Regions from separate parts of the Cohaesibacter intestini genome, predicted to be linked through region 1. Evidence: predicted binding sites of a transcription regulator. Region 1 holds the regulator's gene; each other region holds the start of a gene.
What was found. Region 1 encodes LexA, which represses DNA repair genes until DNA is damaged. Its sites were predicted from a motif close to TGTTCNNNNTGTGTTCNG; they were not measured.
Positions count from the first base shown of each region.

Region 2: ruvC (crossover junction endodeoxyribonuclease RuvC) is a predicted target of LexA. The motif match lies at 5,964-5,981, and genes of this name have one in related genera.
Region 3: DSD30_RS15945 (ImuA family protein) is a predicted target of LexA. The motif match lies at 1,693-1,710, and genes of this name have one in related genera.

Region 1 is NZ_QODK01000002.1:214,722-224,672, reverse strand. Features, by position in the region: gene gltA (citrate synthase) at 1-454, opposite strand, end outside; gene gltX (glutamate--tRNA ligase) at 884-2,305, opposite strand; gene DSD30_RS06535 (ComEC/Rec2 family competence protein) at 2,465-4,993, shown strand; gene lexA (transcriptional repressor LexA) at 5,186-5,899, opposite strand; gene DSD30_RS06525 (adenosylcobinamide amidohydrolase) at 6,077-6,769, opposite strand; gene DSD30_RS06520 (SH3 domain-containing protein) at 6,905-7,639, opposite strand; gene csgH (curli-like amyloid fiber formation chaperone CsgH) at 7,724-8,143, opposite strand; gene DSD30_RS06510 (hypothetical protein) at 8,189-8,920, opposite strand; gene DSD30_RS06505 (hypothetical protein) at 8,951-9,460, opposite strand; gene DSD30_RS06500 (autotransporter outer membrane beta-barrel domain-containing protein) at 9,623-9,951, opposite strand, start outside.
Region 2 is NZ_QODK01000004.1:93,507-103,457, reverse strand. Features, by position in the region: gene tolB (Tol-Pal system beta propeller repeat protein TolB) at 1-676, opposite strand, end outside; gene DSD30_RS15095 (cell envelope biogenesis protein TolA) at 851-1,786, opposite strand; gene tolR (protein TolR) at 1,787-2,239, opposite strand; gene tolQ (protein TolQ) at 2,243-2,953, opposite strand; gene ybgC (tol-pal system-associated acyl-CoA thioesterase) at 3,285-3,743, opposite strand; gene ruvB (Holliday junction branch migration DNA helicase RuvB) at 3,727-4,788, opposite strand; gene ruvA (Holliday junction branch migration protein RuvA) at 4,785-5,402, opposite strand; gene ruvC (crossover junction endodeoxyribonuclease RuvC) at 5,438-5,941, opposite strand; gene DSD30_RS15060 (LysE family translocator) at 6,087-6,719, shown strand; gene DSD30_RS15055 (YebC/PmpR family DNA-binding transcriptional regulator) at 6,802-7,551, opposite strand; gene DSD30_RS15050 (TIGR00282 family metallophosphoesterase) at 7,680-8,507, opposite strand; gene DSD30_RS15045 (5-formyltetrahydrofolate cyclo-ligase) at 8,641-9,231, opposite strand; RNA gene ssrS (6S RNA) at 9,410-9,570, opposite strand; gene DSD30_RS15035 (cell division protein ZapA) at 9,623-9,951, opposite strand, start outside.
Region 3 is NZ_QODK01000004.1:277,944-287,894, reverse strand. Features, by position in the region: gene DSD30_RS15950 (Y-family DNA polymerase) at 1-969, opposite strand, end outside; gene DSD30_RS15945 (ImuA family protein) at 917-1,615, opposite strand; gene DSD30_RS21980 (hypothetical protein) at 1,999-2,133, shown strand; gene DSD30_RS15940 (glycerate kinase type-2 family protein) at 2,519-3,823, shown strand; gene DSD30_RS15935 (YaiI/YqxD family protein) at 3,844-4,314, shown strand; gene DSD30_RS15930 (iron-containing alcohol dehydrogenase) at 4,338-5,495, opposite strand; gene DSD30_RS15925 (metal ABC transporter permease) at 5,639-6,517, opposite strand; gene DSD30_RS15920 (metal ABC transporter permease) at 6,514-7,380, opposite strand; gene DSD30_RS15915 (manganese/iron ABC transporter ATP-binding protein) at 7,384-8,292, opposite strand; gene DSD30_RS15910 (metal ABC transporter substrate-binding protein) at 8,413-9,276, opposite strand; gene DSD30_RS15905 (YiiX/YebB-like N1pC/P60 family cysteine hydrolase) at 9,618-9,951, shown strand, end outside.

The DNA.
Region 1 (9,951 bases):
TGTCGGTGGAGTCGTGATAGAAGGCCGACAGAGCGCCAATCACGCCAACGAGAATGGCCATCGGGTGCGAGTCACGGCGGAAACCGGTGTAGAATTTGCTCATCTGCTCGTGCACCATGGTGTGACGGGTCACACGGGTGTCAAAGTCGAGCTTTTCAGCCGCCGTTGGCAGGTGGCCATACAGCAGCAGGAAGCAGGTCTCCAAGAAGTCTCCCTGTTCAGCAAGCTGTTCAATTGGATAGCCACGATACAGCAGGATGCCTTTGTCGCCATCAATATAGGTGATCTCGGATTCACAAGAGGCTGTCGATGTGAAGCCTGGATCATAGGTGAACATGCCAGTTTGGGCATAGAGCTTGGAAACGTCGATTACATCCGGGCCAATGGTCCCGCTATGGATTGGGAATTCCCAGCTCTTATCGCCAACGTTCAATGTTGCTTTGTTGTCACTCATTCGGCTACTCCCAAATTTAGAAAACAATTTCTGTTGCAATCGGAATGAAAGGGTGCGTCTGGGCGCAGCTGACCCTCCGAGGCAACAAAGGAACTGTGCTTTCGGTATATGATTTTTCCCTGATCTGCAAGGTCTGTTCCATGCGTGTTATTGCGGAGAATTGGGAAAAATTCATAAATTTCAGTAGTTTATTCTACCATAGTATGATCTCTATTTTGTAAGGCATTGTTACATTCTGATAGAGAATGTGAGTTGGTAAAGTTTTTTTCCCGTTTCCAAAATCTGAAATGGGACGGGCACTTGGCTCCGGGAATCAACTTTTGGAGGGCTTTTGCCTGAAACATTATCATTTGTGCTTCCTATATATGAAAGCAGGGCCGCGGCATGAAGCCCGGCCCTGCAAATAGTGGTGCACAATTGTTCGTGATGTCAGGCAGTCTGGTCCTTCAGGCGGGCCACAGACTCTTCCTTGCCCAGCACAACCAGCACATCAAAAATACCCGGCGAGGTGGACCGGCCAGTCAGAGCTGCCCGCAAGGGCTGAGCAACTTTGCCAAGTTTGAGCTCTTTGGCTTCCGCAAAGGCGCGAACAACGGCGTCGGTGCTTTCAAGGCTCCATTCTTCAAGGCCATCGAGTTGTGGCAGCAGATCGCCCAACATCGCCTTGGCCTCATCGGTCAACAGCTTGGCGGCTTTCTCTTCCATTGCCAGCGGACGCGTGTCGAACAGGAAAGCGAGACCCGCTTTCAGATCAAGCAGAGTTTTGGCCCGCTCCTTGACACTTGGCATGGCCATCATGATCTGGCTCTTCTTGGCCTCATCAATCAGGTCGAGCATGGCCTGACCGTCTTCGAGATGCGGCAACAAGCCAATCAACTGATCGTAAAGGGCGGCATCATCGGCATTGCGCATATGGATGCCGTTGAGATTTTCCAGCTTTTTAAAGTCGAACCGGGCTGCCGCCTTGTTCATGCCGTCAAAGCCGAACCATTCGATCATTTGTTCGGTGGTCATGACTTCATCGTCACCATGAGCCCAGCCAAGGCGCACAAGATAGTTGCGCATGCCTTCAGGCAGGTAGCCCATGTCGCGATAGGCTTCAACACCCAGAGCGCCGTGACGTTTGGAAAGTTTGGCACCGTCGGGGCCATGGATCAGCGGAATATGCGCCATGATTGGCGTGTCCCAGCCAAGCGCCTGATAGACGAGTGTCTGGCGGGCGGCGTTGGTCAGGTGATCATCGCCACGGATGATGTGGGTGATGCCCATATCATGATCGTCGACAACGACGGCCAGATTGTAGGTCGGATTGCCGTCTGAACGCATGATGATCATGTCATCAAGGTCTTTATTGGGGAAACGAACGGTGCCTTGCACTTTGTCTTCAATGACGGTTTCGCCTTCGAGCGGTGCCTTGATGCGAATGGCTGGCTTGATCCCTTCGGGGGCTTCGGACGGGTCGCGGTCGCGCCAGGTGCCATCATAGCGCGGTGGGCGTTTTTCGGCGCGCGCCTTTTCCCGCATCTCGGTCAGCTCATCAGGCGAGCAATAGCAGCGATAGGCCTTGCCCTCTGCCAGCAGCTGCTCAACGATTTCGCGGTGACGCTCAACACGGGAATACTGCGAGATCGGCTCGCCTTCGGGCGACAGGCCCATCCAGTCCATGCCGGCAATGATCGCGTCAATGGCAGCGTCAGTGGACCGTTCACGGTCGGTGTCTTCAATGCGCAGCAGCATCTTGCCGCCGTTGGCCTTGGCAAACAGCCAGTTGAACAAAGCGGTGCGGGCGCCGCCGATATGCAGATACCCGGTGGGCGATGGTGCGAAGCGCGTTACAACCTCAGAACACATAATGCTATCAATAACCTGTCATTCGGGATAAGGTAAACCGGTGGTTGAGGTTGGTTGTGACGCCGCGAAGAAGAGGGCGCATCAACCGGAAGGGTTCGGTCACCGGCATTGTGATTTGCCAAGGATCTAACACAGCTTGATATCGGGGTGAAAGGCCTCATGGGTGCCGGAAGCGCGGAAAAAGGGGAAAAGAGGGCTGTCCTGTCGTCTGAAGGGAAGTTCGAGGACCTGCTGACGCCTGAGATGCCGCTTGAACAGCGTGCAGCGGTGGGCAACATGCGCGTTTCGTCTTCTCTGTCAACTGTCGGGATCTGGATGCGGCTCTATCTGAAGATAGAGGCACTCGGCCTGCAGCTGGCGGCAAGCTGGCGGGACGATTGCGCGTGCCGGAATGCCCGCTTTCTTTGGTGCGCGCTGGCGATGGCGTTTGGTGCCGGGGCCTATTACTCGCTGCCGGATGAGCCCAGTTTCATGATTGTGGTAACTTTGATGCTGGCAAGCGCTCTATGGGGATGGCGGCGGGCCAGAAAGGGGCTGGTGGATTTTGTTCTTCTGCTGGCTATCTCGGCGCTGTCTGGCCTGTCTGTTGCCAGTTATCACGGGCAGTTTGCGTCCACCCCAGTCTTGCAGAGAGAGCTATCCAGCGCGATCACAGGGGTGATTGATCATATCGACTATCGGCAGCGGAACGGTCGCAAAGATGAACGCTGGACACTCCGCGTGGAGACGATTGACCGGATTGGAACCGATCCGTTGCCACAGCGACTGCTGCTGGTGCGCAAGGCGTTGGGGGAGCGTTTTGCGGTGGGGGAGCGCATCCGGTTATTGGCCAGATTGCAGCCGCTGCAACGGCCTTCTTATCCCGGTGCCTTTGACTATGCCCGCTATCTCTGGGCGCGTTCGATCGGTGGGCAAGGCTATATGGGGCGCAAGATTGAGCGGCTACCGAAGGCGCAGGATACGGGTATTGCGGCATGGTGGGATGCGGCGCGGCACGGGATCGAAAGCAAGAGAAGTGCGATCGCCACGCAGATTTTGGAGCGGATAGAAGGGGAGGCCGGAGGCCTTGCCATAGCATTGGCAGTCGGTAAGCGAGACTATCTGGCCAGTGATGTGAAAGAAGCTCTCAGGCAGAGTGGTCTGGCGCATATACTTGCCATTTCAGGGCTGCATATGGCGCTTGTTTCCATGTCGATCTTTTGGGGCGTGCGGGCCCTGTTTGCTTTGGTGCCGCATTTGGCCTTGTCATATCCGATCCGACAATGGGCTGCGGCCATCGCCCTTATTTGTGCTGCAAGCTATCTGGTTCTGTCGGGTGGGTCGGTTGCGACGATCCGGGCTTTTCTGATGATGGCGATTTTTCTGATCGCAATCATATTGGGGCGTCCGGCACTGACCCTGCACAATCTGGCATTGGCCCTGATTGCGGTGATCCTCTTTCAGCCCTATTCGATGGTTGAGGCGGGCATGCAAATGTCCTTTGCTGCCACCGCTGCACTGATCGCCTCCTATGATCGAATACGGGTGATGCGCATTGCTTATCGGGTAAAGCAGGAAGACAGGGGAACGCAATATCACGCGTCCGGCCTGCACTGGATGGCGCTGATACGCACGGCGGTGCGCTGGATCGGCGGAATCGGCGCAACTTCCCTGATTGCGGGTGTCGCTGTGTTGCCCTTTTCCATTGCCCATTTCCAGCAGATGGCTCCCCTGGGCCTGATTGCCAATTTGATGGTGATGCCGATCATCAGTCTGATTGTCATGCCGTTTGGGCTGGTTTCCGTCGCACTGGTGCCCGTTGGGTTGCAGGCGCTGACATTGCCTCTGGTCGGCTGGGGACTGGAGCGGGTGATTGCGTCTGCGCGTTGGATTGCCGAGCATACAGATGAACAGCTGTTGGTGGTCAGTGGGCAGGGTATGGTCTTGTGGCTGTTTGTACTGGCGATTGCGGCCTATGCCATCCACCGTGGTGGGCTTGCTTGGCTGGCGCTTGCTCCGATTGGGGCCGCTCTGCTGGTCTGGCATCTGGTCGTGCCTGCCGATCTCTGGATTTCTGGCAATGGCACAAGGGTGGCCTATCGAGGCACAGACCAGAGATGGCATCAGATCGGCTCGAAACGCGTCACGATTGATTTTGCCTCTTTGTTGCATTTTGACGGTGATGCCCGCTTGCTGGCCGCAAACCGAGCAGAAGACGACCCTCATGCCGAAGGCGAACGGAATACCTCCGGGCTACGCGCTGCTGTGCGTGTGACAACACGCCATGAGGAAGAGGGCAAGGTGCCCAAGGCGGGATGTGACCGGTTTGCTTGTTTTGCTGCTGGTCTCCATCGGGCGGATGGTCGTCCTACAGCGCTTTCGATTGGTCTGGTGCGCAAGGCGTCTGCCTTTGACGAAGTGTGTGCCACGCACGACATCATCGTCTCGAAACTACCTATTCCTGCCGCATGTGCGGGACCTCGCCATCGCATTGGACCGGATGAGTTGGCAGAGGGGGGGGGCCGTTTTGTCTGGTTTGAGCAGATTGCAAGACCTGTCGTGGACAAAGGCGGCAAAAGCTCAGTGTCGAACGCCAAGGAGACAGCAGCGAGACGGCCAATAAAGTCTTATGATGGCACTGCGGCAAGCCATCACTGGGAGCTGCACGAAGTTGCATCCTTCATCGCGGGGCGTCGCCCTTGGCAATGACACATATTTGGCAATGACGCTTACTTGGTCATCGGGCCATAGGTGTCTTGATCAACGGTGGCATTCAGCAACCGCGATATCGAATTAGACACCGTGATGCCCTGCGGGCCTTTGGCCTCCCAAACTGGGCTCGCCAAAGGATTTGGGTGGCCTATTGTGTTGAATGCTTTGAGGCGATCGAACCAACCGCGATTAGTATTGACGCATTAGGCCAACAAGCTTGCCCTGCACCCGAACACGATCCGGTCCGAAAATCCGGGTTTCATAGGCCGGGTTTGCTGCCTCCAGTGCGATGGAGCCGCCTTTCTTGCGCAGGCGCTTCAAGGTCGCCTCTTCATCATCAACAAGTGCGACAACGATATCACCGGAGACCGCATCGTCGGACTTCTTGATCACGACGGTATCGCCATCAAGAATGCCCGCTTCGATCATGGAATCGCCGCGCACCTCAAGCGCGAAATGCTCGCCACCGCGCAGCATGTCAACAGGCACGGATATGGTGTGAGACTGATGCTGGATTGCGGAAATGGGAACACCGGCAGCAATGCGGCCCATGACAGGGACAGAGACGCCGCTGCTTTGTTCGTCGGCAACCGGTTTGCTGGCGGGAGGGGTTTTCTTCTTGCCCAAACCGCCCTCTACGACGGAGGGTGAGAAACCACGGGTGGCGGAATGAAGAGTAGGGCTGTTCGCTTCTGGCAGCTTGAGCACTTCGAGTGCGCGAGCGCGGTTGGGCAGGCGGCGGATGAAGCCTCTTTCTTCCAGCGCCGTGATCAGGCGATGAATGCCGGATTTGGAACGCAGATCGAGGGCATCTTTCATTTCGTCGAAGGAAGGAGGAACGCCGGTTTCCTTGATGCGCTCGTTGATGAACATCAGAAGTTCATGCTGTTTTCGCGTAAGCATTGCTGTCTCCTGTCTGAAGCAAAATGCCCGGCTGAGAATCAAGCGAGACATCTGTGGCACAAATCACGAACAAACCATATCTGTTCCCTCTGTGTTCCGCAAGGGGAAATTCTGCATTCGTCGCATGTAACCGCGGTTTCTTGCCTTGCGCTGCTGTTCAAGGTGGGAGGGTGCCAGTCAGGACACAGCCTTTGTGCCTTTGTTGGCGGGATCATTTTCCATAATCCAGTCGGCAACAGCCTTGGCGATTGCGTCATAGACAGACTTGCCGATGGCTTCGCCAATGGCCGTATGAAGGCCGGCAAAGCAAGTGTCGCCGATGGGGGCGGCAATGGCGATGCAATCCGTTCCTGTGCCCGTCGCAAGGCCGGTCGGGATCGCATAGTGGGCGTCGCAAATGGCCGCTGTCCGGGCTTGGGTGGCAATCGAACTGGCTTCGAGCATGGCGGCTTTGGTCAGGCCTTCGCTAAGCAGCACGGCAATGTTGATGGTACCCCAGTCCTTGTCCTGATGATCAACCCGCGCGCCGATCCGTTCTGCGTTCGACAAACCGACTGTTGCGACACACAGCGCTGATACCTCGTCCACTTCTGCAGACGCAATCTCATATCGAGTGATGCTGCGTGAGGTGAGCATCGTGACTGCATTGGTGAAACCGTTTTTGTCCTGCTCATGCTGCAGCCATGTGCGCACGTCCAGGTCAACCGGCAAATCATGGTTCTTGACTTCTCGCCACAGGATACGGTCGGCCTCGACAAGGCCGGGGCGGTCGATGGCCCAACTCAACACACGCATGGTCCGGGAAAACTGGATCGTCAGCCAAGGGCAGGCGAGTGTGATGGAAGCAAGGGGAGAGGCTGGATTTGTCACGGGGCGTCAATCATCTATGAAAGGGACGGTCGGCTCGACCGAGACGCAAGTATGCTTACCCGGATTGCCTTATTTCCCCTTCTTAGATGACTCGATTGCGCCCGTCGATTGGCTCAAAGGCGCTGCCCCGGCCTATCAGCAGCCATTGACGAAGGTCAGGATCGGCCATTGCTTCTGCCTGACGGCCTGTTTCTTGATCCAACCGATGCCATCATTGAGTTTGATGCGACACCAAAGACCGTCAGAAGTGAGACTGCAGAAGGTTGCCTTGACACAACTCTCCGGTTTGAGGACTGCTTTGACCGTGGCATTGTTGCGGGGCTCGCTGCGGACGTTGAGATTGACCAGTGCCTTGATGTCGGCCGTTCCGTCGGTGCCCATCGCTGGGGGGGCGAATTGTCGCGGTTTGGCACAGGTTTGGCCATAGCCAAGATAGGAACAGCGAATAGCCTTTCTGGAGGCTGTGACCTGTTGTGCCAAAGCTGCCTTTTCCAGAATGAGGGGCATTCCACTTTGCAGGAACCTTCCGGAAATGCGCTGTTGGTTGCCACCAACCGCTGCCAGAGGGAGTTTTTTGTCGTCAACGAAGATCAACTGATTGTTTTTCAGCGTCCAGCCGCGAATGCTTGCCAACTGATTGATGCAGTTTTGCGGCTTGATGGGATAGAGCGCGTCTTGCTCTGTGGCTGAGAAAGACAAAATACACTGCCCCTGAGCGGCATGGCGCTGGTCATAGGTGATCCAGTCCCCCGCAAAGGCCTGCGCCACCGCGTTGGTGGATTGGGCCACGGATGGGGTTGGTAGCTGACCCAGCAGGATCAATGCAATGGCAGGCAAGCAAGAGGCGAAGCGTTTTATAAAGTATTTCATTGGTCTATCAGACTTCAAACATTGAGGTGAAAACGGGCTAATCTGGTCTGGCCAAAGCAGGAGCGGGCCGATTGGAAAAGGCAATCAATGGGGCGATAGAGACTTGCCACCGGGCCAAAGCCGTTGTCTCTGGGCAAGGATTTTCTGGCCGGATCGGATCGTCAATGTGGCGGTGACTGCATCCTCATCGGTGACTTTCAACTGGATGCGGGCAATTGCGTTTCCCTCGGTCTGTCCCGGTTCGATAACGCCTGCCTGACGGCTGGCAACGGAGCCGCTTGGGCCCTTTTTCTCGACCATCAGTTCGAGCGTCGTTGCCAAGAAGGCGTCGCCCTTGGTCAATGAAACAAGCGGGCTGATCGTCAGCACGTCTTTCACCATGAAAAGCTGAATGTCCGCCTGCCTTACATCATTCGCAGTGATGCCCGAGCGCGCCTCAACCGCGCCCGTGGCTGCAAGGGGCAAGCCCAAAAAGGACAAGGTGAGCCACTGGGGAACTTTCATGTCGCATCCTTCTCTCATGACAATGCAATTGACCTCTGATCGGAATCAGCGGGATGTCAGGGTCGATTGGGTGATGCTGACAGAGGCCCCATTGGTCACGATGAGTGCCGGGACGGTCGTCGAAGTGTTGTTGCCATTCACCGTGTAGCTATATTCACCGGCATTGATGCCCGTCACCTGAAGCTCGGTGTTGTTGTTGTCGCCATTCTGGGTGAGGGACGCGCGGACATTGTCTGTCGGCAAGCCGGTGGTGCCAATCGCAACTGTGCCCTGATTGCTGTTGCCCTGCTGCAGGACGTTGACCTCGGACAAGGAGCCATTGATGGTGGCGTTGGCTGTGTTGTTGCTGCCATCTTGCAGAATGGCGGCGAAGGAACCACCGGTCAGGCCGGAATTGATGGCAACCGTGGCATCATTGTTGCTGTCGGTGATCTGGCCACCCTGCTGGAGAAAGACCACGCCGCCTTCGCCCTCGAGAGTGATGTTAGCCGTGTTGCCCGTACCGATCTGGGTGGCCGGGTTGGCAAGAGCCCCGGCCTCATTGGTGGTCAGGTCGATCCGATTGAAGGTCGTGTCTTCAAGCGTGAGACCGGGAACCAGATCTACACCGCCAACTTGGCTGTTGTTGGCGTTTTGTTGGTCAACGAAAATCTCGTTGGCTGTGCCTTCCTGTTTCAGGATCAGGACATTGCTGTCGCCAGCATGCGCAGGAAGGAGTGTCAGACCGCAAATGGCTGCGGCCGTGATGCCCAATGTCGTATGCGATCGTATCTTCATGTGCCGCTCTCCGTTTGTGACGGGCACATCTCAGAACGAACGTTGCGAGATACTTATGGCGTTGCCATTGCCCATCTGACTGATGCTTGCGTGGTTGTTCTGGCCGACCTGCAGAATGGCGGCCTGATTGTCAAAACCTTGAATGGTGGCGGTCAGGCTGTTGCCTTGGCCGTCTTGCCTGGCCGCAAACAGATTGTCAGATCCCTGAATGTCGATCTGCATGCTGTTGCCAGCGCCTGTTTGCTGCAAGTGACCGGGCTCCAGTCCGCTATCAAGGGTGATGCCGCTGAAGGCGCTGCCAATTGCACCACCATTGTTGTTGCCGGTGATCGTGATCTCCATGAGATTGCCTTGGCCAAGTCCCATGGCAGCCGATTGTTCGAGAACCAGACTGTTCGTGTCTCCAGTTACAATCAGGTCAAGCGTGTTTCCTTCCTGATTGGTCGCGGACAGCAACGTGATGACATTGTCGTCCTGTGTTGCATGGGCCACCGTGCTTGATGCTAGCAAAGCGGCAGCCATAACCATTTGTTTGATCATTTCCTCATCCTGAGCTGGTGTCGTTTGAAACCATCAGAACAGGAAAACTTTACTCGCCTCTTATTCGCCGCAAGAAATCGACATATATGGCCGCTTTGTTGGTTGCAGAGTGAATCTTAGATTAAACTAAGGCGATTATATTGTCTATGTTGCAACCTGTTTCTACTGCAGGATGACAGCTTGGTTGTAATTGCCGGTCTGGCGAAGAAGGGTATAGTTCAAATCGCCCGACTGAATGACCACTGCCTGATTGTTGTCGCCGATAATTTCGCCTTCGATCACATTCTGATTGCCATTCTGGGAGGTGGCAAATTTGTTAAAGTTACTGTTTTCGGTGGCAATCCGGATGCTGTTCTGATCGCCGGATTGTCGGATGTCTCCGGGCTCAAGACTGCCAGCATGGGAAAGAGCCAGTTCGGAAAAACCACCCAAGGCGGGATCATTATTCTGATTGCTGCGGGTGATTGGCGCGACGCCACCGTCAAAGGACA
Region 2 (9,951 bases), on a different contig from region 1:
GCAGATAGGCCCGTGGCTGGCCATCTTCCAGCGCCATATAGGTGATTTCCTGCTTGGTCGGCGAAAAGCGCGGCGTCAAAACCAGATTGCGACCATCGGTCAGATAGCGCACATTGGCCCCGTCCTGATCCATGATGGCCAGACGTTTGACGCGATTGTCTTTTGGCCCGCTTTCATCGACAAAGACGATCCGCGTGTCGAAGTAACCCTTCTCACCGGTCAGGCGTTCATAAATCGCATCGGCGATAATATGCGCCACACGACGCCAGTTTTTCGGCGAGGTGAAAAATTGCTGGCCGGTCATCTGTTTGCCAGCAAACACGTCCCACAGGCGAAATTCCGCTTTCAGTCGACCATCGGCTTCCTGCGTCACGGTGCCCGTCACCAGCGCCTGCGCATTGATCACCGTCCAGTTGGCAAAGGATGGCACACTCGAGGAGGTCAGATCACGCTGAATGAAGGCATTGCGATCCACCGGGGCGAACAGCCCGGAGCGTTCAAGGTCGGCCTCGACCACCTTGGAGATATCCTGACCCTGCGGCACACCGGAGAAACTGGTGATGGCAATTGGCATCGGCTGAATATTGCCTTGCCGGATGTCAATCTCGATCAAGGCATGGCTGGGTTTGACAGTCAGCCCCTGAAAGACGAGGGCCAGCAGCAACACCGGCAGCATCAAAAGAACCCGTTTGGTCCAGTGATCCCGGCGAATGGAGTGACCAATCGACATGGGCAAGATCTGAGCGGATTGGTCGGGCGCAGAAATCGGGTCCTGTTTCATCTCTTTGTACATCCTGTCTTGTCTCACGTCACATCTGGGGCCAAGGCCAAAGGCTCGGTTCCAATCGTGCTAGAACATCTCACGCGGGTCAAATGTAATACGCACACGCTTCCATGCATCATATTTGTCTTGCGGCAAGCTAGAATAGGGTCCGCAACGGCGTACCGCTCGCATGGCGCTTTCCACGGCTGCCACACCAAACTGGTTGGCCGGAAACTCCACCGGCTCCGGACCACTGACCACATTGCCTTGACGATCCAGACCAAACTCGATCCTGACACGCAATTGTGACGCATCCGCGGCACCAACCGGAGGTGACCAGCAAGGTGAAATCTGGGCCCGCAAGGCATCCAGCTCACTCTGGGTCATCGCGGCGGCCTGATTGCCAGTGCGCGATCCAAAAGACGCATCCTGATCGCTGGTCGCCGCTTCGCTTGGCGCGGATTGATCAGCCTTGTTGGCAAGCGCCTTCAGAGCGTCGGTATCAAAGGAGCGCTGCTTTTTCGGCGGTGTCTTCTTGGGCGGACGCGGCCGCACCTTGGGCAAGGCGGCAATCGGCTTTGGCGCCTCGGGCTTGGCCTCTTCCACCTTCACCTCAGGCTCTTTGGGCGGCTCAGGCTTTGGTTCCGGCTCAACTTCGGGTTCTTTTGGTGGCTCCGGCTTTGGCGCAGGCTCTGGTACCGGAGGGGTCGGCTCTGGCTGTTTGGCCGGAGCCGGTTCCTTCGGCTTTGGCTCAGCCTTTGGCGCAGGCTTCGGCTCTGGCTTTTTGGGTTCCGGCTTTTTCGGCTCCGGGGCCTTTTCCTTCTTTTCCTGCACTTGTTCAGCAGGCTTGGCATCCTTCTCGCCCTTGCGCACATCGGTCACGTCAGACACTGAAACCAGCTCAATGGGCAGGATCTCCAGCTCCGTGATGTCATGCGGCTCCGCTGATGGCAGACTGAAAAGCCCCCATCCAAGCAGAACAATATGTCCGATGCTCGATGCTATGAAGCCGACATTGCGCAATTAGGATTGCTCCTCGGTGCTGACCAACCCGATTTTCTTGAAACCGGCGCGGTTCATCGCCCCCATCACCTTCATGATGGAACCATAATCGATCTCGCGGTCGGCCCGCACGAAAATGCGTTCTTCATAGCCATTCTCAGCGACAGCAAGCAGAGTTTGCACCAGACTGGCAAACTCAACTGGCTGATCCTGCAAAAAGAGACTGCCATCCTTGCGGATCGACAGGGTCAATGGCTCAGTTTGGCTGGAAAGCGGCTTGGCGCTTGATTCCGGCAAATCCAGCGGCACGCCCACAGTCATCATCGGGGCTGCCACCATGAAGATGATCAACAACACCAGCATGACGTCGACCAGCGGGGTGACGTTGATTTCGGCAACCGGTCTGTGTCGCATGGCGCGTCTTGCGCCGCGCCTGCGCGATCCACCCGGTGATCCCATAGAGCCCATACCCATCACTTAGCCCCTTTCGTCCATCAGACGGGACAGGATGGCGGAAAACTCATCGGCAAAACCTTCCAAACGAAGCGCATGCTGGGATGCAATCGACGCCAGCTTGTTATAGGCAACCACCGCCGGAATAGCGGCGAGCAGGCCAATGGCTGTGGCGAACAGAGCCTCGGCAATACCCGGCGCGACGACCGCAAGCGAGGTGTTTTTTGAAGCTGCAATGCCCTGGAACGAATTCATGATGCCCCAGACCGTACCGAACAAACCAACAAACGGCGCTGCCGAGCCGACAGACGCCAGAAACAGCAATCGTTTCTCAAGGCGATCCACCTCACGGGCCAGCGTCACATCGAGCACTTTTTCGATCCGGGTCGGCAGCCCGGCGAAGGACCGGGCATGCCCTTCAAACGACCGTTTCCATTCCCGCATTGCTGCGACGAACAAGGCAGCCATCGCATGATTGGGGCGCCCGGAAAGGGTTTGATAAAGCTCTTCAAGAGACTGACCGGACCAGAATACCTTTTCAAAACGGTCCATCTGTCTCTTTGTCCGCGCATAGAGCAGTGACTTGTCGATGATGATCGCCCACGACCAGATCGAGGCAGCCATCAGACCAATCATCACCAGCTTGACCACGATATGCGCTTGCAAAAACAACGAGATCAGCGACAGGTCAGCCGTCACCCCTGCAAGGGCGCCTTGCACTACCTCATCAGCCATTGTCTCTTGTCCTTTCTTTGCCGGTTTCTCTTTCGCACAAGTCCGGCGCTTTGATTGCTATTCTGCGACAGGTCTTGTCAGCAGATTTTGTCAAAACTAGGGACGCCAGACCTCTACACCCTGTTGCATTCTCTTCCCGAGACAGCATGATTATGGTTAATGAAAGATTAAATAGTCGTGAACGGACAGATCGGGGCCGCCAAACTTTCCCCGCATGGGGACAGAATGCCACTTACGCACTTCCCCATAGAAAAAAGCGAGACTCCATCAGAGCCTCGCTTCATTTTTCTGTTCTTGCGACCTGCAAATCGCAGCGGGTCATGGCATGGGGCTAAATCCCGAATATCTTGCGCATGCTGTCCGGCAGGCGTCTTGGTCGCCCTTCCCGGTTGATCACCACAACTGTGACGCGGGCCGTGAAGATCACCTCATCGTCGCGCAAAATCTTCTGATCAAGGATCATGCGCGCGCCTTTGACCGCCTCGACTCGCGTTTCAATCGTCAGCATATCGTCGATATGGGCGGACTTGAGATAATTGATATCCATATGCCGCACGGCCAGCGCCACCCGCTCTCCGTTTTCATCGGAATCAAGCTTGGAATGCTCGATGCCCAAGAGGCGGATATAATCCGAGCGGCCTCGCTCTATAAAGCGGATATAGGAGGCGTGATAAACGATCCCGGAAAAGTCGGTGTCTTCATAATAGACCCGCACCACCTGACGGTGACCAAAATCGGTGAGACGGCCAGCAAGATCCGGCCAGTTTTCTTGTTCATGATGCTCCGGCATCATCCAGTCCTTCAGCAAAAAGTCCCATTTGCGGAGGGGTGTCTTTTTGAGGCACAGCCAGACCCAAATGGGCAAAGGCCTTTGGCGCCAGCAGGCGTCCGCGCGGGGTGCGCTGGATAAAACCCTGCTGGATCAAATAAGGCTCAATGATTTCTTCAATGGCGTCCCGGGGTTCCGAAAGCGCCGCGGCTATGGTCTCTATACCGACCGGCCCACCACCAAATGAGGTGGCAATCAGGATCAGGTAGCGTCTGTCTAGGGCGTCAAGGCCCTCATTGTCAACTTCCAGCATTTTCAAGGCTCGGTCTGCGACCTCGCGGCTGATCTCGCCGCCCGCCTGCACGATCGCCACATCACGCACCCGGCGCAGCAAGCGTCCGGCGATGCGCGGGGTGCCACGCGACCGACGCGCAATCTCAACCGCACCATCCTTGGTGATGCCAACGCCCATCAAGCGCGCCCCACGGGTGACGATATATTCCAGCTCATCGACCGTATAAAAATTGAGCCGCACCGGAATACCGAACCGGTCACGCAATGGCGTCGTCAAAAGCCCCAGCCGGGTGGTCGCCGCCACAAGGGTGAATTTTGCCAGATCAATCTTCACCGAACGGGCCGCTGGCCCCTCACCGATGATCAGATCGAGCTGAAAATCTTCCATTGCAGGATAGAGGATTTCTTCTACCGCCGGGTTGAGCCGATGGATCTCGTCGATGAAGAGAACATCATTCTCTTCCAGATTGGTCAGCAGAGCCGCCAGATCACCTGCCTTGGCAATCACCGGACCGGAGGTCGATTTAAAATTCACCCCAAGTTCCCGGCTGACAATCTGCGCCAGCGTCGTTTTACCAAGCCCCGGAGGGCCGACAAACAGCACATGATCAAGCGCATCCTTGCGGGTGCGAGCCGCTTCAATGAAGATCGACAGATTGGCCCGCGCCTGCGCCTGCCCGACAAAATCATCGAGCATTTGCGGCCGCAAGGTCCGGTCGGTATCTTCCTCGGTTGTTTGGGCCGAAACCAGGCGGTCATCATCCCCGATCATTGGCTAAGCTCCTTCAGGGCGAGGCGAATGAGCGCTGCGGTGCCCAGATCATCCCCTTCCCGTTTGATGACGGTGGCAACCGCCGCGCTTGCCTGCAGCTGCCCATATCCCAGATTGGACAGGGCCGAGACGGCCTCCGCCATGGCTTTGGGCGCGGCTGCACTGTCCATTTCGGCCTGCAGATTGGCAACCGCACCATCGGTTGCCGCCAGCGACGGCGTCTTGTCTTTCAACTCAGAGACAATCCGCTGCGCCACCTTGGGGCCAACCCCCGGCGTGCGCGCCACCATCGCTTTATCCTGCAAGGCAATGGCCGACGTCAGTTCGGAAATTTTCAACGTAGAAAGTATGGCAAGCGCCACCTTCTGCCCCACCCCCTGCACGGTCGTCAACAGGCGGAACCAGTCCCGCTCCAGCGTGGTGGCAAAGCCAAACAGCTTGATCTGATCTTCCCGCACATGGGTCTCGATCAGCACACTCGCTGCCTCACCGACCGAAGGCAAGGCCTGCAGGGTTTGGCCAGAACAATGGACCTCATAACCGACGCCACCCACATCGACAATCACATAGCCGTCGGCATATTCGTCGATCAGACCTTTCAGCTTGCCTATCATGGTTCGGCTCTCCGCTTCTTATCCCAGCCCGGCCTTCAGGCGATCTTCAGGGCTTTCTGTTTGCGCTGATGGGCGTGACAAATGGCAATGGCCAGCGCATCGGCGGCATCTTCGCTGTCGAAATGGGCTTTTGGCAACAGCATTTTGACCATCACCTGAACCTGTTTCTTGTCCGCATGGCCAACGCCAACCACGGTCTTCTTGACCGCGTTCGGTGCATATTCAGCCACTTCCAGCCCCCTTTGCGCAGGAGCCAGCAGGGCAATGGCCCGCGCCTGCCCCAGCTTCAGGGTGGCGGCAGCATCCTTGTTGACAAAAGTCTGCTCAACGGAGACTTCCTGCGGCTGGTATGTTTCCAACACGCCCCAAATGCCCGTATGCAATTCCAGCAATCGCGACGCCAGATCAAGCTTGTTATTCGAGGTGATCAGCCCTGAGCCAACAAAAATCAGCCGATTGGAGACAACATCAATCGCACCCCAGCCAGTGCGGCGGAGCCCGGGATCAAAACCAACGATTCGGACAGGATGTTCTTTCATAGCTCTTCATTAGCCCGGAAATATGAACAATACCAGAACAAACTCGCACTTCAAACAGGAATTGACAATTGCAGGCACCATGAGAAAATGGCGCTCACCTTCAGGATTTTGCACCCTTCTCGCCAACGCAATAAAGCATCTTTTCATGACCGACATCAATCTGCCTCTGATCATGGGCGCCTCCCTGCTCGCCATGGCAAGCCCCGGCCCGGCAACACTTGCCATTGCAGCGACCTCAATGTCCCATGGCCGCAAACACGGTCTGGCACTGGCCAGCGGAGTGACAACCGGATCCTTCCTCTGGTCTCTTGCCGCCGCTCTGGGCATGGGCGCGGTGATGGCTGCCAATGTCTGGCTGTTTGAAGTGATGCGTTATTTCGGGGCCGGTTATCTGTTGTTTCTGGCCCTGAAGTCTGCGCGTTCCGCCATGACGCCAACAGGGCTGGAGCAACCAGTGATCGAGACGGCAGAACTGAGTCTGGGCAAAAGCTACCTCAAAGGGCTGGCAATCCACTTGACCAATCCCAAGGCCATTCTCTTCATCGGCTCAATCTATGCCCTTGGCCTGCCAGCGGAGGCCACCCCGACCGACCTGATTACCGTTGTCCTGCTGCTTGGCAGCCAAAGTGCTCTTGTTTGTCAGCTCTATGCATGGATATTTGCCAGCCGCCCGGTCGTCAGTGGCTATCGCAAGACAAGACGCGCCCTTGATGCAGTCTTTGCCATGCTGTTCGGTGTTGCCAGTCTCCGCATTCTGACCAGTACCTTTGGGCACTGAATAGCACGCCAATGTGCCACAAAAGACAAAACCCCGCTTGGCGGCCAAGCGGGGTTTCTTTTATTCCGTCAACAGGCAAGGCTTAGCCTTCCAGAGAGGCCATCACTTCGTCGCTCATGGAGAAGTTGGAATAGACATTCTGTACGTCGTCGTCATCTTCCAGCGCATTCATCAATTTCATGATGGTGGCGGCTTTCTCTGCGTCAACGTCGATCTCGTTCTGTGGCTTCCAGATGGCTTTCTGGGATTCCGCTTCCTTGCCAAAGGAATCTTCCAGCGCCTTGCCCACTTCGATCATGTCTTCAAAGGCGGTGTAAATGGTGTGGCCTTCCTCATCGCTGACCACATCGTCTGCGCCCGCTTCAATGGCCGCTTCAAGAACCGTGTCTGCATCGCCCACATCCGCAGGATAGACCAGCTCGCCCACGCGATCGAACATGAAGGCCACAGACCCGGTTTCACCCAGAGACCCGCCATTTTTCGAGAAAGCAGCGCGCACGTTGGAGGCGGTGCGGTTGCGGTTGTCGGTCAGCGCTTCGACGACAACAGCGGTGCCGCCCGGGCCGTAGCCTTCATAGCGCACTTCATCAAAGTTGCCCTCGTCACCGGCCTCAGCCTTTTTAATGGCGCGGTCGATATTGTCTTTCGGCATGGACTGGCCGCGGGCGTTCTGAATGGCCAGACGCAAACGGGCGTTGGAGTCAGGATCGCCACCGCCCATTTTGGCTGCGACGGTGATTTCCTTGGAGAGCTTGGAGAACAACTTGGACCGCTTGGCATCCTGTGCACCCTTGCGATACATGATATTCTTGAATTTTGAATGGCCTGCCATAATCCCTAAATCCGTAAATTCTGTCTCATCGCGCCCAAGGCGCATCAAATTTGTTGCAGGTGATGCCACAAGAGACCAGCAAAGATCAAGCGATCTGTTGCCAGAGCCTTCAAAGACTGGCTGTTTCGTTAGGATTTTTCCCAGAAGGACGGAATATGCGGGGATAGATGCCCGCCAATCCGCAACGGCTCGACAGCAAGGGCAAGGCCGGTTCCATCCTCAATATCGACGGCCACACCGCAGAGGGTCGGATCACCAAGCGCTGGCGTAAAGCGCGCGGATGGAACCTTGCGCAGGAAGCGCTGTACCGGCTCTTCCTTCTCCATGCCAAGCACAGAATCATAGTCACCAGTCATGCCCGCATCCGACATATAGGCCGTGCCAGAAGGCAAAACCCGATAGTCCGAGGTTGGCACGTGAGTGTGGGTGCCCACCACCAAGCTGACCCGCCCATCGAGAAAATGTCCCATGGCCTGCTTTTCCGAGGTCGCCTCGGCATGAAAGTCGACCACGATCGCATCAGCAAACTCGCCCATCGGGCAGGCTGCCAACTCCTTCTCGACAGCAGCAAAGGGACAGTCCAGCGCATCCATATAAACCCGCCCCATGGCATTCATCACCAGGATATTGGCGCCATTGCGGGCAGTATAGAGATTGGCGCCCTTGCCGGGTACGCCGGAGGGGTAATTGACCGGCCTGAGGAAAGCAGGCTGCCGCTCGCAGAAAACCAGCGCATCGCGCTGGTCCCAGGCATGATTGCCGGTGGTGATGACATCGCCACCCGCATCCAGCAGATCCTGAACAATGGTCTCTGTAATACCGAATCCGGCGGCGGAATTCTCGCCATTGATGACAACGAAATCGATGCCATGGGTCTCAACCAGCCCCGGCAGTTTATCCTGCACGATCGTCCGACCGGCCCGGCCGACAATGTCCCCAATGAATAACAGTCTCATCGCGTCCTGCCTTCAGCGCGTCGCGCTGTCTTCTTTGGCCAAGCAACCACCCCGGAGGCTGCAAGGCTCTACAAACTGAGAAGACATGATGCGATCACGTTTGAGGATCCATCAAACGACGCATCATTGAGCGTCAGGATGGGTCCGTAGCAGGGGAGTGAATGATACCGGCCTCGGTCACGATCATATCCAGAGGCAGGTCATAAAGACCAACCGGCACCTTGTCCAGTTTTTGCAATGAAAAAGCCAGTCCGAAACATTGCGGCCTTTGCTCAGCCTCAATCAGCCCGGCAATATACCGATCATAATATCCGGCCCCGTAACCAAGCCGATTGCCGCGAGGATCAAAGGCCAACAGTGGCACGATCAGGATCTGCGGCTCGACAATCAGGGCCGAAGGGTCCGGTGCGAAGGTGCCATAGCCTCCATCCACCATCGGGCAATCGGGAAGCCATTGACGAAACACCATCTCACGATTTGCCAATGTCGCAGGCAAGGCCAAATCCGCTCCGGCGGACCGCAGCGGATCAACCAGGGCAAGGCAATCGATTTCAGAGCCAATTGGCCAGAAAAGGCCTATCATGACCCCTTTGACATCATCCAGTTGATCAAGCAGAAGACGGGCTGCCTGTTCACTATGCACCGCGCGCTCCGCATGGGGCATGGCATCGCGCAGCACCCGCACCGTGGCACGCAACTGCGTCTTTCTGTCGATCAGTCGCATTTCATTCACGCCGCGTCCTCCCCGAGTTCACCATGATCATCCCATGACGAATGCCCCGCGACAATGCGCTGCCTCAATGATTCACACGCTCCCCAAGTCATCATACGAAAAGCCAACGAACAGGAAGCGAACAGAAAACAAAAGAGCGGCTCCCTTCATCAAGGAGCCGCTCTTGCAATAGGAAGCCGCAGCGACCGTTAAAGCTTTTCTGATCCTGGGACACCTTATGTTAAGGTGGGGGCCAGTTGAAGAGGACCACGGTCCCTATCAGCGCCAGCTCCCTTTCGGATCTTTAAGGCCCCGAGGAAAAGTAGCTTCTCACGTGAAGTGCAGCAAGCAATGGAATATATAGGAAGGGCGGTGGGAATTCCAGCCCACTGCGACAAGATTTTCAGCTTTCCAGCAATAAGTGTGACAAGCGCTCCAACTGCTCGGCGGCCTTGTCGATTCGGTGCGCCAACTGCTCCTGATCGCCTTCATTCTTGACCTGAACAGCCGACCGGGCTTCCCTCAGCGCCGAGACCTCCTGATCCAGATGCTTGACCCGGCCGTCCAACTCGGCCAGTTGGTCCATCGCCATGATCCCGGCCATCACCGTCAGGCGCTGATCACCAATTTCGCCGAAATTCTCTTTCAACTGATCAATCAACTCGTCAAACCGGCGCGCCAGCGACAGCAGATGGTCTTCCTGTCCGTCTTCGCACGCCATGCGATAGGCGC
Region 3 (9,951 bases), on a different contig from region 1:
CATCGGCTCGACGGCCAGCGCTTCCAGCCGCACCATGTCGATGCCAAAGCCTGCATCCACCTCGCCAACCCCGCGTTCGAACAAAGGCAGGATCCGCTCGGCCTCCCGCATCGGGCGCGCGAGGCGCAATTCCACCTGACTGGCCGCCATATCGAGCCGCCGCATGGTCAATTGCAACACCCGCGCGCCAGCGCCGCGCTGGTCCAGCTTGTCGCAAAGCCGGTCCAGCAATTTCCCCGCCACCGCCATCACATCCTCGGTCAGGCCAATCGGCTCGGGTAAACTCATCCGCACCCCATAATGGGCCGGTTCCGACAGGGGCGAGATCGCTTCCTCCCGATGCCCCAAGGCCTGATCGAGCCGCATCAAAGGCTCAAGGCCAAAGCGCCGGGTCAGTGTCGCGCGCGGCAAGGCATAAAGCTCTTCGATGCTGCGCACCCCCAGCCGCAACAGCCCGGTCACCAGCTTGTCCTCAAGCCGCAAGGCCGCCACTGGCAAGGCCCCGAGCGCCGACAAGCTTTGACCCGGCGCCACCAGCCGCTCGGACAACGGCCGGTCTTGCGCATAATGAGCCAGCGCCCACGCCCCGCCGCGTGTCTCCGCCAGCCCCATTTGCACCGACAGGCCCGCATGGCCCAGCCGCTCCTCAAGCCGCTCAAGCAAAGCCAACTCGCCACCAAACAAATGGGTCGATCCGGTGACATCCATCACCAGGCCATCCTCCCCTTCCAGCCCGACCCAAGGGCAATAGCGCCCCGCCCAACAGGCCAGCAACAGAAGAAACTGATGATCGGCGTCCTGATCCGCCGGCATGGTCTGCAAGTTTGGACACAGGGCGCGGGCATCGGCCAGTCCCATGCCCCGCTCCAACCCCTCCTGCTCGGCCAGCCCATTGAGGCAATAAAGGCGCTCGGTGTTATTCTGCTGCCACGTGAGCGCAAAAGGCATCATCGCCGGTTGGTGCCGCATAATGCGGTCGCTCGCCAGCCTCGGAAACCACAATGACACGACGCGTCTCTGCATCCCAGATGATATCCCAACTTCCCAATGTTCCTGATTTGTTCTTTATAATCTGCCAGCGTTGCAGAGTCGAGTCACCAGACCGCCCTGCAGAGGATGACAGGGAGGAGTCCGCAGGAGTCTGCCGAAAAAGCGGTGCACAATGCCAGCGGCTTTCCGCTGCATTGGTCCCCATCCCCTCGCCAATCAACAGGATACCCGTCGCCCGCCCCTCTTCAGCAGCCAGCTGCAGCCGTCGCCCGGCGGTGAAGGAAACCGGTTGCGCCATTTCCGCCACCACAGCCGCCACCGCACCGGAGCGCAAGGCCTCTTCGGCACAGGCCTGCATCGATTTGTGGTCGGGCACCCGTACCAAAAGCAGATGCTCCGGGTCACAAAAGGCAGCCAGCCCGTGCGGATTGAGCTGATCGCTGCGCCATCCCTCAACCAGCCACAAAACAGCCCGTGCCTGATACCCGGTCTTGCGATCGGGGCAACGGGCCATACCGGCAGCGATCGCCGCAAAAACCACCCCCCCATGGCCGACCACTTCATGCACCCGCCCCTGTTTCAGCGGAAAAGCATCCGCCAAAGACTGGGAAAGAGACTGAGACATGAGAAACCCCTCCTTGATAAGCACCAGTGAAAGCCCGGAGGATGCATCAACAAAAGCAACGCCAAAACCGGGCAAAAAGGAACATAAAGAGAACGTATCACAAAAAGTCAATCCCGTCAGCCTTTTGCATCGTCATAATTATTTTGCATTCCGAAAAATATATCCATGCATTTTATGCATAGGTGTGTCGCACAATCATCTCTTCCGAAAAATTCGAAAAATGGCAGAATAGAGCCAACAACAGACAGAAAACACACACAGCAACCACAGCATCCGATCCAATCAGCCCCGGAATTTAGACATCAAACCAGCTGAAAAGATCATACAGAATGCAGCGCAAATTCGGGCCAAGGCAGGCTCGAAACAGCATGATGAGGTAAGCCATGTTCGACAAAAACAGCACGCCCTTTTCTTTCGCCCTCAACATCTTCAAAAATGTAGGCAAATCCGAGCCACGCATCCATCCGGACCGCCGCGACTGGGAATCCATGACATTCTATCGCCGTGGCGAAGAATGACCATCTGACCGCAAGAATGGCGGAAATCTGGGGATCGAGTGGAAAATCTGGGGATTGGACAGGCCTGTTCAAAGGTATAACTTCCCCGGCTAAGACGAAAGTATTAAAGTTGCTTTCGTAAGTGAGCCAACGAAGCCTCTCCCCAGAGGCACCGTCATCTGCGACGGGGGGCCGCCGAAACGCATACTGCCTCTCCCCGATAACGTATGCAATCGGACCCGCCCGGATGACCCTCATGCCCTGCACCCGATCACTTGGGAGCAGGGCATTATTTTTTTGTGCCTCACCCAACAATCCACCCATAAACTCTGGCCCTTTGCTGTGGCCACTTCTATAGTCTGCCCAAATTCGATGACAGAAAATCACGCCAAAGGGAGAGAAGCAGATGGCAGAGCAGCAGAAGGACAACCAATCCTTGAGAGATCTGGCTCTGGCGTTATTTCAGGTGGGTGTGGATGCGGCCAATCCGGCCCATGGGCTGGCACGCGCCTTTGAAAAGCACCCTCTGCTACCGCTTGAAACCGGCCGTTACCTGATCATTGCGCTGGGCAAGGCCGCCAACGCCATGGCGGAGACCTGCCTCAAGGCCCTGCCCGACGGCACGCCCTTTGAGGCCTTGGTGGTCACCAATTATGAAAATGCCAAGGCGATTGATGGGGCCTCCTGCTTTGCCACCGGACACCCGGTCCCAGATGCCAATGGCCTTGCCGCCGGTCAGGCCATCATCGCTCTGCTAGAAGGCGCAACGGCTAAAGATCAGGTGATCGTGCTGATCAGCGGCGGCGGCTCCGCCCTTGTCCCTGCTCCGATTGACGGGATCAGCCTTGAGGACAAGATCGCCGTCAACAAGCTGCTGCTGGCCAATGGCTACGCCATCCATGAAATGAACCTCGTCCGCCAGACCTTGTCGCAGCTCAAAGGTGGCGGTCTCAGCCAATTGGCCCACCCGGCCAAGGTGCAAAGCTATATTCTCTCAGACGTAGTCGGCGATGATCTGAGCACCATCGCCTCCGGCCCGACCAGCCCGCCGCTGGGAACTGCCAAGGACGCCATGGCCCTGTTCGCAGACAAGGGCTTGCTTGATGCCTTGCCCGGCGCGGTACGAACGGCCCTTGAAACCAAAGCCAGCAGCGAGCAAGACAGCCCCCCCGCCGATCTGTCCAACAGCAGCAACAGCCTGATCGGTTCGAACGCCATCAGCCTTGAAGCCATTCTCGAAGCCCTGCCAATGGGCTGGCGTGGACTGATCCTCGATGATTTGCTCGAGGGCGATGTCGAAGAGGTCGCGCCCATGCTGCGTGACGCAGTGGCCGAAGCCCCAAATGGTCACAAGACAGCCTATATCTGGGGCGGAGAGACCACAGTCACCCTGAAAGGTGATGGCAAGGGGGGCCGCAATCAGGAACTGGCAGCCCGCTTTGCTCTGGCCGCAGAGGCCGAACCAATCACCGGGTGTTGGGTGTTCCTGTCCGGTGGCACCGATGGCCGCGATGGCCCGACCGACAGTGCCGGAGGGCTGGTTGATCCGGATAGCCTTGCAAGAATGCGAGATGCAGATACAGACCCTGCGGCCCTGCTGGCCAACAATGACAGCTACAAGGCATTGCAAGCCTCAAGCGATCATATCGAGATCGGCGCGACCGGTACCAACGTCGCTGACATCCAGATCTGTCTCATCGATCGCAGCTAACGGAATCAAGAGGCAAGACAATGACGAGCAAAGACACCAAGCCGCTCGAGATTCTCGTTGATGCGGATGCCTGCCCGGTGAAGGAAGAGATTTACAAGGTTGCCGAGCGGCATCAGGTGCCGGTCACGCTGGTCGCCAACAGCTTCATGCGCATCCCCCGTGACCAGCCGGTCACCTTCATCAAGGTTGAGGATGGCCCGGATGTCGCCGATGATCGCATTGCCGACGCGGCGCACGGCAACAGCGTGGTGATCACCGCCGATATCTTGCTGGCCCAGCGCTGCATAGACAAGGGTGCGCCAGTGATTGGCACCAACGGCAAACCCTTCACCGACAGCAGCATCGGCTCGGCTGTCGCCATGCGCAATTTGATGGCCGATTTGCGCGAGCAGGGAGAAGTGGGTGGCGGCCCGCCGCCTTTTTCCAAAGCCGACCGCTCGCGCTTTCTTTCAAGCCTGCATGAGACGCTGGAGCGCCTCAAGCGCAGCTGAGATGATGAATGGAGCCCCGCGCTCTACCAAGCGGCCTTATAGATCGCCAAGGCTGCGACCTCATCCACTGGGCGCGGATTGTTGACCAACAGGCGGGTCTGCTTCATGGCTTCTGACGCCAGATGTGGTAGATCACTGCGCTCGATCCCCACCTGACGCAATTGGGTTTTCAGCCCCAATTCCGAGCAGAGATCGGCCATCCGGGCAACGAACTGGGCCGTCCGGCGATCCGGCGCAACCAGCCGCAGATCCGGGAAGACCAGCGGGGCCAACTTCCCATAGGCTTCATCACAAACGGCTGCATTGAAGGCCATCACATGGGGCAGAACCAGCGCATTCGATAGCCCGTGCGGCACATGATAAAGCCCGCCGATTGGGTAGGCCAGCGCATGCACCGCCGCCACAGGACTGTTGGCAAAGGCCTGACCTGCAATCAGCGACCCCAACAGCATGTTGCTGCGAACCTGGAGATTGCTGCCATCGCGTACTGCTGCCACGATATTGGCCCCGAGCAACTCAAGCGCCCCCTTGGCGAGGCCCTTTGAAATCGGATTGTTGTTGAGAGACTTGGAGCTATAGGCCTCAATGGCATGCACCATCGCATCCACCCCGGTCGCTGCCGTCACTTCAGCAGGCAACCCAAGGGTCAGCTCCGCATCCAGCACCGCCCAATCAGGGATCAGTTGCTGCGTCACCACCCCTTTCTTCTCCCCTTCACCAACGGTGATGATGGAAATCGGCGTGACTTCCGACCCTGTTCCGGCAGTGGTGGGAATGAGGATCAACGGCAGGCGGTTACCCTTGGCCTGATCGACGCCATACAGATCCTCCAGAGCCTCGCCGCCGCCAACCAACAGAGCGACAAGCTTGGCCACATCAAGAGATGAGCCACCACCAAAGCCGATGATCGCCTCCACCTGATGGTCCAGCGCATGGGCTTTTGCCGCTTCCACGATGCAGGCGGGCGGATCCGCCACCACTTCATCGAACACAGCAACCTTGACGCCTGCCTTTTCCAAAGACGCGATAAAGGGGGCAAGCAGCCCGGCTGCCACCAGCCCCTTGTCCGTCACGATCAGGATCGAACGGCCAAACTGGGCGGCAATCTCCGGGCCAAGCTTTGCTGACACCCCAGCCTCCGCACGGATGCAGGGCGTGGTTCGAAAGGTAAAAGCAGACATGATTCCTCCAACTCAAATCTGCGACAGGGATACTCCCACTCTCCCGTCACAAACAAGCCCCGGATAATCACTAAGCCGAAACAGCAGATCCATAAACGCGCTTTGCTGTTCACAACTTGCGCAAGGCAGGCCCACCACGCCCCTTACGGGTGATAGTGATGATCACCACCGCGCGAAACCACCATTTGCCGTGAGATCGCCCGATTGCGTGACAAGCTCATCACAAAGCTGATCACGAACAGGGTGGACATGACCAGCACGATGGTGGGCGCCGAGGCACTATCGAGAAAGAAGCTGAGATAGACCCCAACAATCGAACAGCCCACAGCCACCACCACCGCAACGATCAGCATGGCATTGAAGGTGCGGGTCAGCAAGAAGGCAATCGCACCGGGTGCAATCAAATAGGCAATCGCCAAAATCAGCCCCACCGACGTCAAAGCGCCCACCACGGTGAGAGAAATCACCGCCAGCAATCCATAATGCAAAAACCGCGTCGGAAGACCTATGGCCATCGCATGTTGCGGATCAAAGGCATAGGCCAACAGGTCAAGCCGCTTGAGCAAAATGAACGCACAGGTCACCAGTCCGACAAGCAACGCAGTCATCAGCTCATGCCACTGCACTCCCAACATGTTGCCGTAGAGAATGTGATCGAGATGCACCTCTGTCTCAATTTTCAGATAGAGCACAATGCCAAAGGCAAACATGCCTGAAAAGACGATCCCGAGGATCGTGTCTTCCTTCACCCGGCTATTCTCTTTCAGCCAACCGGTAAAAACCGCACAAAACATCCCGGCACAAAAGGCCCCGATGACCAGCGGGATATTCAACAGATAGGCGATCACTACGCCGGGGAAGACGGCGTGGGAAATGGCATCCCCCATCAGGGACCAGCCCTTCAGCACCACATAACAGGACAAAAGCGCCATTGGTACGGCGACAATCACCGCCACCCAAAAGGCCGACTGCATGAAAGGAAACAGAAAAGGCATCAAGGCCATATCGAGAAAGTCGCTCATACCACCGTCTCCTTGGGCTTCAGTGCCTCGCGCGCCTTGCGGCGGGCGGCCAGCATGCCATGCTTGGGGGCCAGCAGAAAAACCACCAGAAAGATCAGCGTCTGCAGAACCACAATCACGCCGCCCGTCGCCCCATCCAGAAAGTAACTGATATAGGCACCAACAAAACAGGTAAGAGAACCAATCAGCACCGACACCAAAATCAGCCGTGGAAAGCGATCACACAGCAAATAGGCTGTCGCCCCCGGTGTCACCACCATAGCAATCACCAGAAAAGCCCCCACCGTCTGCAAGGCCGCCACCGTCGAAGCACTGAGCAAGGTGAAAAACAAAACCTTCAGCCAATCGGGATTGAGCCCGATGGACCGGGCATGGCTTTCATCAAAGAAGGCGACCATCAAATCTTTCCATTTGAGCAACAGGATCGTCAGGGTCACCCCGCCAATGATCAGCAACTGCAAACTGTCGCTTTTGGTGATCGCCAGAATATTGCCCAGTACGATGGTTTGAATGTTCACCGAGGTTGGTGACAGGGACACCATGAACAAGCCGAGCCCGAAAAAGGAGGTAAAGATCAGCCCGATGATCGTGTCTTCCTTCAGCTTGGTACGCTGATTGAGAAACAGCATGGTGGTCGCGGCCAACCCGCCGGCAATGAATGCGCCAATCGAGAAAGGCAGTCCAAGCATATAGGCCCCGGCGACACCGGGCACGATGGAGTGGGACAAGGCATCGCCAATCAGCGACCAGCCCTTGAGCATCAGATAGGAAGACAGAAAGGCACAAATGGCTCCGACCAGCGTGCTGATCAACATTGCATTGCGCATATAGTCATAGGCAAAGGGTTCAAGCAGTGTCTCCATGTCTCACCCCTTGCTGCCGGACACATGGCCAGCAGCATCGCCATCGGTCTCTTCGGCCTCGCCATAGAGCACCAGCGGCCGCTCATCATCGGTCAGCACGGTGACTTGACGCGTATCATCATCATCATGCAGCTCTTCGCCACCCAGAATGAAATGGCGCAGAACCCCGCCAAAGGCCTTTTCGAGATTGGCCTGAGTGAAAACATCGCTCGTCAGACCAGAGGCCAGCACCGTGCGATTGACCATGATGGTACGGTCGCAAAATTCCGGCACCGACCCCAGATTGTGGGTGGAGACCAGCATCACATGGCCTTCATCGCGCAAGGTTCGCAGAAGAGTGATAATCTGCTCTTCTGTCTTCACGTCGACCCCGGTGAACGGCTCGTCAAGCAGAATGACTTTGCCTTCCTGTGCCAGCGCTCGGGCGAGAAAAACCCGCTTCTTCTGACCGCCGGACAGTTCACCGATCTGGCGCTTGCGGAAATCCTGCATACTGACCCGTTCCAGCGCCTGCTGGACCATCGCATGATCATGTTTGGACGGAATGCGCAGCCAATTCATATGGCCATAGCGCCCCATCATCACCACATCCTCGACCAGCACGGGAAAGTTCCAGTCCACGTCTTCGGCCTGCGGTACATAGGCCACAAGATTATGCTTGAGAGCCTCCGCCCCCGGCATACCCAGAATGGTCACAGAGCCTTTGGCCAGTGGCACAAAGCCCATCAGCCCCTTGAACAGGGTGGACTTGCCCGACCCATTGACCCCGACCAGCGCTGCAATCGAGCCACGCGGGACGGTGAAATTGGCGTCATGCAGGGCCGTATGGCCATTGCGATAGGTCACAGTGATATCGCAGGCTTCCAGTCCGATTTCCGACATCTCACCCTGTCGGACAGGCGCATTTTTCATGGTCATGTTCGATAATCAACCAGAACACTCTCTTACCAAGATCACCTGACATGCGTGACAGGAGAGTGTCTTTTCGGGGTTACATTCACCGCGGCACTTGGGAGCATGCCGGGACAGGTCCTATTGCTTTGCCAGCCCATCCGCGATGGTCTGCGCGGTCACTTTCAACAGATCAAGATAGGTCGGAACCGGCCCGTCGGCTTCGGACAGGGAATCCACATAGAGAACGCCACCATACTTGATCCCGGTTTCCTCGGCCACCTGTTTGGCGGTCTTGTCAGATACCGTGCTTTCGGAAAAGATCACCGGTATGCCCTCGGCCCGGATTGTGTCGATCACCCGTTTCACCTGCTTGGGTGTACCCTGCTGATCCGCATTGATCGGCCAGAGGAAAAGCTCCTTGAGCCCAAAATCCCTTGCCAGATAACTGAAGGCGCCTTCACTGGTCACCAGCCATTTCTTATCGTCCGGAATCGCCGCCAGACTGTCCCGGATCGGATCAGAAATCGCCCGTATCTTGTCCTTGTAGACCTCAGCATTGCGATTGTAGATGTCGCCATGATCAGGATCATACTTAACCAGCGCCTTGCGGATATTCTCCACATAGATCAACGCGTCACTGAGCGACATCCAGGCATGTGGGTTCGGTTTGCCCTCATACGGCCCCGCATTGATTGACATCGGCTCGATACCCTCTGTCAGCACGACACTCGGCACATCGCGCAAATTCTGGAAAAAGCGCTCGAACCAAAGCTCCAGATTGAGACCATTCCACAAAATGAGGTCCGCCCCCTGACCGCGGATCAAGTCACGCGGGGTGGGCTGATAATTGTGGATTTCGGCACCCGGCTTGGTGATCGATTCCACCTCGGCAACATCCCCTGCAATGTTGCGCGCCATATCGGCAAAGACCGTAAAGGTCGTCACCACCTTGAATGTCTTCTCAGCAGCGAAGGCCGCCTGCATTGGCAACAGGGTGATCATCACCGCCACCACGGCCAATCTCTTCAAAAGCTTCATCAAACCATCTTTCCATAAGGCAAAGAACTGCAACAGGGACGAGCCTAACAGGCCCTTCCAATAATTACAACTGCTTTTAAGAAGCATTCGCAACTAGCAACAAAAAATCGCCATTTTCAGGACGTTTCCGAGAAACTCCCGATCGACCTTTGCGCCCAAATCGTACAGATGTAGCCCTTGCTTGGGGCATAAGTTGCAGTTTTATGAAAAGAGGCGCATCCTTTTGTCAAAAAGCGACCACAAAGCTGCCCTAACAGAACAAACGACCATCCAGAAGCCACCTAAGAAGTGACCCCGAACCGATCATGAGCACAACAGACCAGACCTGCTATCCCGACGTGCAAAGACTCAAGCCCGTCAGGCTCCCCACGGTCAGACTGGGGTTGCTAATCCTGCTATTGGGTCTTCTTGGGGCAGACATGGGCAACAGCCTTTATCGAGCCAAACCCCTATTCAGCAGCTTTTTTACCCTTGTTACCCGTTCCTATGCCAACAGTATCGGGCTGATCGAAACACGCAAAGGCCATCTGTCCAATCATCCCGAGCTGGTTCAAACGGTCACTGACGGCCTAAAACCCTTTGATATTTTGCTGATCGCCGCCCCCTTCAAGGCGACAGCCATGACCACACCGGGCCATT